Regions from separate parts of the Nocardiopsis sp. NPDC050513 genome, predicted to be linked through region 1. Evidence: riboswitches for the same ligand, from Rfam matches in the RefSeq annotation. Region 1 holds a riboswitch; each other region holds the start of a gene.
What was found. A riboswitch is a leader RNA that binds a small molecule or an ion and turns the genes downstream of it on or off. The one in region 1 is predicted to bind cobalamin.
Positions count from the first base shown of each region.

Region 2: another riboswitch for cobalamin. It lies ahead of metE (5-methyltetrahydropteroyltriglutamate--homocysteine S-methyltransferase); the one in region 1 lies ahead of ACIBFB_RS21975 (CoA-acylating methylmalonate-semialdehyde dehydrogenase).
Region 3: another riboswitch for cobalamin. It lies ahead of ACIBFB_RS12885 (ribonucleoside-diphosphate reductase subunit alpha); the one in region 1 lies ahead of ACIBFB_RS21975 (CoA-acylating methylmalonate-semialdehyde dehydrogenase).

Region 1 covers NZ_JBITHK010000013.1:139,843-142,717, reverse strand. Annotated here, with positions in the region: gene ACIBFB_RS21980 (acyl-CoA dehydrogenase family protein) at 1-144, opposite strand, end outside; gene ACIBFB_RS21975 (CoA-acylating methylmalonate-semialdehyde dehydrogenase) at 159-1,703, opposite strand; cobalamin riboswitch at 1,919-2,053, opposite strand; gene ACIBFB_RS21970 (TetR/AcrR family transcriptional regulator) at 2,207-2,776, opposite strand.
Region 2 covers NZ_JBITHK010000002.1:85,888-88,762, reverse strand. Annotated here, with positions in the region: gene ACIBFB_RS03105 (polysaccharide deacetylase family protein) at 1-287, opposite strand, end outside; cobalamin riboswitch at 533-745, shown strand; gene metE (5-methyltetrahydropteroyltriglutamate--homocysteine S-methyltransferase) at 890-2,875, shown strand, end outside.
Region 3 covers NZ_JBITHK010000006.1:138,305-141,179, forward strand. Annotated here, with positions in the region: gene ACIBFB_RS12885 (ribonucleoside-diphosphate reductase subunit alpha) at 1-1,503, opposite strand, end outside; cobalamin riboswitch at 1,657-1,850, opposite strand; gene ACIBFB_RS12890 (hypothetical protein) at 2,154-2,726, opposite strand; gene ACIBFB_RS12895 (NYN domain-containing protein) at 2,754-2,875, opposite strand, start outside.

The DNA of each region.
Region 1 (2,875 bases):
GCCCAGGTCGGCCGCCTTGCGCAGGACGTCGACCGGGAAGTGCTTGGCCTGGTCCCACTCGACGGCGTGCGGTGCGAGGTGTTCCCGGGCGAAGTCGCGGACGGTCTCGGCCAGGATGACCTGGTCGGAGGTGAGCGCTGTCATGGTGGCGGCTCCGCTCACTTCATGACCGGGATCGTGAAGCTCGCGCCCTCCTTGGCCCCGGACGGCCAGCGGGAGGTGACGGTCTTGGTGCGGGTGTGGAAGCGGATCGAGTCGGGCCCGTGCTGGTTGAGATCGCCGAAGCCCGACCGCTTCCAGCCGCCGAAGGTGTGGTAGGCGACGGGCACCGGGATGGGCACGTTGACGCCGACCATGCCGGTGTCCACACGCTGGGAGAAGTCACGGGCGGTGTCGCCGTCACGGGTGAAGATCGCGACGCCGTTGCCGTACTCGTGCTCGCTGGGCAGGCGCAGGGCGTCCTCGTAGGCGTCCGCGCGCACGACCGAGAGCACCGGGCCGAAGATCTCCTCGCGGTAGATCCGCATGTCGGGCGTGACGCGGTCGAAGAGGCTGGGGCCGGTGAAGAACCCGTTCTCGTGGCCCGGCACGGTGTGGCCGCGGCCGTCGACGACCAGGTCGGCCCCCTCGGTGACGCCGAGGTCGACGTAGCCCTCCACGCGCTCCAGGGCCTCGCGGGTGACGAGTGGTCCGAAGTCGGCGTCGGGGTCGTGCGACGGGCCGACGCGGAGGCCGGTGATGCGCTCCTTCAGACGGGAGACCAGGGCGTCTGCGGTCTCCTCGCCGACCGGGACCGCGACGGACACGGCCATGCAGCGCTCGCCCGCGGACCCGTAGCCCGCGCCGATCAGTGCGTCGACGGCCTGGTCGAGGTCGGCGTCGGGCATGACGATCATGTGGTTCTTCGCCCCGCCGAAGCACTGGGCTCGCTTACCGTGCGCGGTGGCGGTCGTGTAGACGTACTCGGCGACGGGCGTGGAGCCGACGAAGCCGACGGCCGCCACGCGCGGGTCGGTGAGGAGCGTGTCGACGCTCTCCTTCCCGCCGTTGACGACGTTGAGCACGCCCGGGGGCAGTCCCGCCTCCAGGAAGAGTTCGGCCAGGCGCAGGGGGACGGAGGGGTCGCGCTCGGACGGCTTGAGGATGAAGGCGTTTCCGCAGGCGAGTGAGGGCGCCGCCTTCCAGAGCGGGATCATCGCCGGGAAGTTGAAGGGCGTGATGCCCGCGACGACGCCCAGGGGCTGGCGGAGGGAGTGGACGTCGATGCCGGTGCCGGCGTTGTCGGTGAACTCGCCCTTGAGCAGGTGCGGGATCCCGACGGCGAACTCGACCACCTCGAGGCCGCGCTGGATGTCGCCGTGGGCGTCGGGAACGGTCTTGCCGTGCTCGGAGGAGAGCATGCGGGCGAGACTCTCGCGCTCGTCCTCCACGAGTTGGAGGAAGCGGAGGAGGACGCGGGCCCGGCGCTGCGGGTTCCAGGCGGCCCACCCGGGCTGGGCGCGCTCGGCGTCGGCGATGGCCGCCTCGGTCTCCGCGCGGTCCGCGAGCGGTACGCGGGCCTGGACGGCGCCGGTGTTGGGGTCGTGGACGTCGCCGAAGGAGTCGGATCGGCCGGGGACGTGCTTTCCGTGGATGAAGTGCGTCAGCTCGCGGGGCGCGTCGGCCGGGTCGGGGTCGCGGGGCGCGCTGTGGTCGGTCACCATGGCAAACCAGCTCTCGTCTGGAGGCGGAGCGATGCGCGGAGCATGGCGGAACAGGGCCGCGGGGGTGTGCGGCCTGCCGGACTCCCGGGATGCCGGGAGGCCGGGAGGCCGGGTTCACGGTGCGCGGTCCCGGACGGCTCGCCCAGGCGGCTCTGCGTGCCTGAGGCGGATCGCGCGTACCGGTGCCATGCGTGCTCGCTCCCTCCTCGTGGATCACACGGACGTCGAACCGCGGCCGGTGTCCTGGCTCCGGGAACGCTCCCCGGTCACATGGGTGGGACCGTGCCGGACTCGCACCGGCCTGCCCGTACCGCGGCTCTGTGGCGCCCACCATATAGTTGGACGTCCAAGTAAATCCAGAACCGGACGAACGTGAGCTGAATCACACGAAAAGTGCGGCGAGGACCACCCCGCGACGACCGGGGCGGAGCCGCCGGATGGGCGGCGAGGGAGGCCGGGGACACGAACCCCCCTGCGGGACCCCTCGGGGCAGGGTGACGCCGTCAGTGGCCGGCGAGGAGTTTGTGGGCCTCGTCCAGGCGGGCGGACAGGGACTCGGGGGTGCCCGACAGGCGCGCCGCGGTGATCTCACAGGCCATCGCGAGCTGGGCGGCGAGGACCGCCACGGTCTCCGAGGTGCCGGTCTCCACCAGAGCGTTGGCCAGCTTGTCGGCCCTGCACTGCTGCATCAGGAGGTAGCGCGAACGGAGGTCGTCGCTCTCGCGCAGGAGGCGGGACAGCACGCGCGCGTGCTCGGGGGACTGGGTGGTGTGCGGGCCCGCCTCGCGGAGCAGCTGGACGGCGGCGCGCAGGTCGTCCCCCACGGACGCCCTCTCGCGGACGTACGCGCACATGCGGTCGGCCTCGGCCGCGTCGTCGGCGAACAGCACTTGTTGTTTGTCGCCGAAGTACCTGAAGAAGGTAGTTCGTCCCACTTCGGCACGTTCGGCGATCGCCGCGACCGTGACGTTGTCGAATCCGTGCTCGGCGAACAGCTGGAAGGCGGCCGACACGATCAACGCACGGGCCTTGCGCCGTTTACGAGCGTGGAGCGTGTCCGGGGGGTGGTGCATGAGTCGACCCTATCGAGTGGGAACCCGGTTCTCCATGAGACGCCGGACCATTAGGACTGTGGTCCTGAAACGCTCAGTGAGTACTCGGGTAGCGGGAAG
Region 2 (2,875 bases), on a different contig from region 1:
AGCGGCTCGGCGTTGGGCAGGACCGGATAGGTCACGTCCGCGGCGATGCCGCCGTCGTAGGGCAGTGCGGTCTCCTCCACGTCGACCACGTCCGCCGGGTCGACCACGGTCAGCCGGTCGGGCTCGCCCGTGGCCGGCGGCGAGGCGTTCTCCTGCGTCGATCCGTGCGCCGTGCCGTCGGCGGCGAGGTGTCCCGGGGCCGCCGTGGATCGGGTCGCGAGTATCAACAGCCCCGCCAGCACCGCCATCGCGACCACGATCGTGAGGAGGGGACGATCGGCTGCCATGGTCTGAGGGGACTCTTTGTTCACCAGGGGTTCTCCACGTTCATCGTCAGACGAACGTTCGCGGGGACGGCGGGGGAGTGCCGTCTCCGCGCAACGCGTATGTCGGGTGTGACGCGCGCCACGGGGCAGGGGTTCACGGCGGGGTGGCGCGCGGGAATGGGGTGTCCACACCAGGTGCAGGGGCGTGAGGGGGCCTCCCTATACTTGCAGGCGTGGAAGGTACGCGCTCCACTTCCGAGCCGGGTGTCACCGGGGAAGAGTGTGGTGCGCGTCGCAAGAGGGAACCCGGTGGGAATCCGGGACTGCCCCGCAGCGGTATGTGGGAACGACAGTCGCCAGAAGCACTGGTAATCCGGTCGGTTTGGTCGGAATCTGGGAAGCGGTGACCAGTAGGTCGTCGGTGCGCGCACCGGCGGTGCCCACGAGTCCGAAGACCTGCCTCCACCCGGCGGCGCACCCGTGCCGCCGGTGGTCCCGTGCCCCGAGGGAGGGCCGAGGTCGGCGGCGAACAGGTGCGTGTCCGCGGAGCGCCCCTCGGTGTGGCCTGCCCTCGGAGTCCCCTCGCGGTCGGAACCCGGCTTTCGACGAGGGAGAGAAGCTTCATGACCACGCCACCGGCCGCGAAGGCGGCCGTGCGCTCCACGGTGCACGGCTACCCCAGGATCGGCCCGCGCCGCGAACTCAAGCGCGCCAGCGAGTCCTACTGGAAGGGCCGCACGAGCGCCCAGGACCTGGACGCGGTCGCCGCCGACCTGCGCGAGGGCGTCTACGCCCAGCTGCGCGAGGCGGGCGTCGACGACCTGCCGTCCAACACGTTCTCCTACTACGACCACGTGCTCGACACGGCGGTCCTCTTCGACCTGGTGCCGTCCCGCTTCGCCTCCCCGGCGACCGCGGAGGACCGGGACGAGCAGCTGCGCCGCTACTTCGCCCTCGCCCGGGGCGTGCAGGGCGCGCCGCCCCTGGAGATGACCAAGTGGTTCGACACCAACTACCACTACCTGGTCCCCGAGCTCTCGCCGAGCACCCGTCCCCGCCTGGTCGGCGACAAGCCGGTCGCCGAGTTCCGCGAGGCGGCGGAGGCGGGCTACCGCACCCGTCCGGTCCTCGTCGGTCCGTTGACCTTCCTCCTCCTGGCCAAGGCCGCGGACGACGCGCCCGAGGGCTGGTCGCCGATCGAGCTGCTCGACCAGCTCCTGGACGCCTACGCGCGCCTTCTGGCCGACCTCAGGGCGGCCGGCGCCACCGAGGTGCAGCTGGACGAGCCGATCCTGGCCACCGACGAGGGCCGCGCCGCCGTCGGCCACCTGGAGCGCGTCTACCAGCGCCTGGGCGGGCTCACCGACCGTCCCTCCCTGCTGGTCTCGACCTACTTCGGCTCCATCGGCGCCGCCGCGCTGCGCGTGCTCAAGGACTCGCCGGTCGAGGCGGTCGGCCTGGACCTGGTGACCGACTCCGAGGGCGTCGACGACCTGGTCAAGGTCTCCGGGCTGGGGGGGACCCGCCTGGTCGCGGGTGTCGTCGAGGGCCGCAACGTCTGGCGGACCGACATCCCCGCGGCGGTGGCCACCCTCGGCACCCTCCTCGCCCTCACCGACGAACTGACCGTGAGCACCTCCTGCTCGCTGCTGCACGCGCCGATCGACCTGGACGCCGAGACCTCCCTCGACCCCGAGCTGCGCGCGGCCCTGGCCTTCGCCAAGCAGAAGGCCGAGGAGGTCGCACTGCTGGGCCGCGTCCTGTCCGAGGGCGCCGATGCCGAGCACACGGGCCGGGAGTCCAGGGGCGCCGGCCCCGCGTTCACCGACGCCCGGGTGCGCGCCCGCCTCGACGCGCTGGGCCCGGAGGCCTCCGAGCGTCCGCAGGACCGCGACGTCCCCACGGACACGCCGCTGACCACGACCACGATCGGGTCCTTCCCGCAGACCGCCGAGCTGCGGCGGGCGCGCGCCGCCCACCGCAAGGGCGAGCTGGGAGAGGAGGAGTACCGCCGGATCCTCCGCGAGGAGGTCGACCGCGTGATCGCGCTCCAGGAGGAGATCGGCCTGGACGTGCTCGTCCACGGCGAGCCCGAGCGCAACGACATGGTGCAGTACTTCGCCGAGCAGCTGCGGGGCTACGCCACCACCGAGAACGGGTGGGTGCAGTCCTACGGTTCGCGCTGCGTGCGTCCCCCGATCCTGTACGGGGACGTCTCGCGCCCCGAGCCGATGACGGTCGAGTGGATCACCTACGCCCAGTCACGCACCCAGAAGCCGGTCAAGGGCATGCTGACCGGTCCGGTGACGATGCTCGCCTGGTCGTTCGTCCGTACCGACCAGCCGCTGGGCGACACCGCCCGCCAGGTGGCGCTCGCCCTGCGGGACGAGATCGCCGACCTGGAGCGCGCCGGGATCCGCCACATCCAGGTGGACGAGGCGGCGCTGCGGGAACTGCTGCCGCTGCGCGAGGAGCAGCGGGCCGCCTACATGGACTGGGCGGTGGGCTCGTTCCGCCTGGCCACCTCCGGCGTCGCGCCGAGCACGGTCATCCACACGCACATGTGCTACTCCGAGTTCGGCCTGATCGTCGGCGGGATCGAGGCGCTC
Region 3 (2,875 bases), on a different contig from region 1:
GTTGTCGAGCATCCGCACGGCGGTGCGCACGGTGCGGCGCAGGCGCTCGGCGTCCAGGCCGTTGGGGCCGGTGTGCTGGGCCAGGTTGACCGAGCCCAGGTTGCAGACGGCGACCTCGTCGGCGCTGGTGTTCAGCGTGATCTCGGTGCACAGGTTGGAGGAGTGCACGACGCCCGAGTGCTGCTGCGGCGAACGCAGGTTGCACGGGTCCTTGAACGTGATCCACGGGTGACCGGTCTCGAACAGCATGGTGAGCATGCGGCGCCACAGGTCCACCGCCTGGACCTGCTTGAAGACCTTGATCCGGCCCGCCGCGGCCTCGGCCTCGTAGTGGGCGTAGGTCTTCGCGAACTCGGTCCCGTACTTGTCGTGCAGGTCGGTGACCTCGTCCGGGGAGAACAGCGTCCAGGTGCCGCCCTGCTCGACACGCTGCATGAACAGGTCCGGAACCCAGTTCGCGGTGTTCATGTCGTGGGTGCGGCGGCGCTCGTCGCCGGTGTTCTTGCGGAGGTCGAGGAACTCCTCGATATCGATGTGCCAGGTCTCCAGGTACGCGCAGACCGCGCCCTTGCGCTTGCCGCCCTGGTTGACCGCGACGGCGGTGTCGTTGGCGATCTTCAGGAACGGGACGACGCCCTGGCTCTTGCCGTTGGTACCGCGGATGTGCGAGCCCAGGCCGCGCACCGGCGTCCAGTCGTTGCCCAGCCCGCCGGAGTACTTCGACAGCATCGCGTTGTTGCTGATGCCGTGGAAGATCGACTGGAGGTCGTCGCCGACGGTGGTCAGGAAGCAGGAGGACAGCTGCGCGCGGACCGTGCCCGAGTTGAACAGCGTGGGGGTGGAGGCCATGAAGTCGAACGAGGACAGCAGCTCGTAGAACTCGATCGCGCGGGCGTCCCGGTCGTCCTCGTTGAGGGCCAGGCCCATGGCCACGCGCATGAAGAACGCCTGCGGCAGCTCGTAGCGGACCTCGTCGCTGTGCAGGAAGTAGCGGTCGTAGAGGGTCTGGATGCCGAGGAAGGTGAAGTCCTCGTCCCGCTCGGGGCGCAGGGCGGCGCCCAGGCGCTCCAGGTCGAACGTGGCCAGCGCCGGGTCGAGCTGGCCGAGGTCGATGCCGCGGCCGACGTAGGCGGCCAGGTAGGCCGGGTAGCGGTCGGCCATCTCGGACTGGCTGGCGGCCTGGGGGAAGCCGGCGATGAAGGTGAGGGCCTCGCGGCGGAGCGTGTCCAGCAGCAGGCGGGCGGCCACGTAGGAGTAGTCGGGGTCGACCTCCACGAAGCTGCGGGCGGCCATGACCAGGGCCAACTCCACCTCGGCGTCCGAGATGCCGGGGTAGAAGCCGCGGCGCGCCTCGGTGAGGACCTTGTCCGCCGAAACACCGGTGAGCCGCGCGCAGGCCTCGGTCACGACGTGCTCGATCCGGTCGACGGCGGCGGGGGGCGCACCGTCGTGGGTCGGCTCGGGCCGAACGGATGCGGGCACGGCCTCGACGTCAAGGGTCATACAGCGGCTCCAACCTCGGTAGAAGAGTCCCGGCGGGGAGGGACACGAGAAACACGGCCACGGCACACCGGTGGGCCGACACGCTCAGTGCGCGTGGTCATCGTGACCGGTGGGTCCCGGTGGCCCGCTCTCGAAGCCCCGTCGTCGGCGCACGGTCCGGTGCGCGCCGGTGGCAGGTCCCCGGGCTCGCGGTCGGTCTCCTGAGCGTCGCTCCCCGGGGGTCTCTCGGGGGATCCCAGTACGTGTGCGGAGTCCGATCCCACTCGCCGCTGCGGGCAGTCCCGGATGCGCACCGGGTTCCCTCTTGCCTCACCCTGTCGGGGTGAACCACCAGCGGGACAGATACTACATCTTGGGGATGGGACGTTGGAACACCGCAAGATGATGGCGTGTCATAGATTTTTCCACGGAGGAGACCGCGGCGGAGGGCACACCGGCGGCGTGGTATAGGGCGCGCGAACATGCCCGCTTCGTGGGGTTTTGACCGTCGATTCGGAGGAGTGCGCGACCGCGACCCGACACAGCCTAGGGGCCCGCGGGCGGTGTGACGCACCAGGCGCGTCAGAAAGCTCACGACACGCTCCGAGGGTCGTCTCCGGAGCGCCGGAGGACCGCCCGCGCGCGGCACGGCGTGCTGGTCGGCGCGGGGGTCAGTCGGTGTCCAGCAGGCCGTCCAGGTCGTCCTCTCCCAGCCCCAGGTCAGTGCGGACGCGGAACCGCATCCGCAGGAGCTCGTCGAGGAGGTCGCGCACGTACGGCGAGGCCGCGGCGCCCAGGTGGGCGCGGATCCCGACGGTCGCCCAGCGCTCGGCGCCCGTCAGGTCGTCGTGCGCGTAGAGCACCTCGGCGACGTGGACGTAGGTGGGCAGGCCGAGCACCCCCTCGCTCTCCAGCCGCTTGAGCTGCGCGTAGGCGCGGTCGGTCTCGTCCAGCTGCAGCAGGGCGCCCGCGCTCAGGGCACGCGCGTCGATCACCGTCGGACCGCCGTCGTCGATCGCCCGCTGGTAGGCCGCGCACGCGTGCTCGTACTCCTGGGCGATCTCCCACTGCTCCCCCGCACGCACGAACAGCTCCGCGCGGGTGATCTCGCTCCCTGCGTCGACCCGGTTGGCCAGGTCCTGCAACTGGGCGGCGACGGGGCCGTGCTCACCCGACCGGACGGCGTGGAACTCCATACGGTCGAGATCGGCCGTCGTCACGTGGGTCAACCGCATCGCCCCCATCCCCTAACTCGCGCTCCCGGGCGCCAGTCAGGGTCTGGCGCGCTCCAGTGCCTGCCAGAACCCCTGGCGCAGTCCGTCCCGGACTTCGTCCCTCAGCAGGTGGTCGATCGGCAGCGAGGAGCCCTGGAGCAGACGCGCCTCCAGGTCGG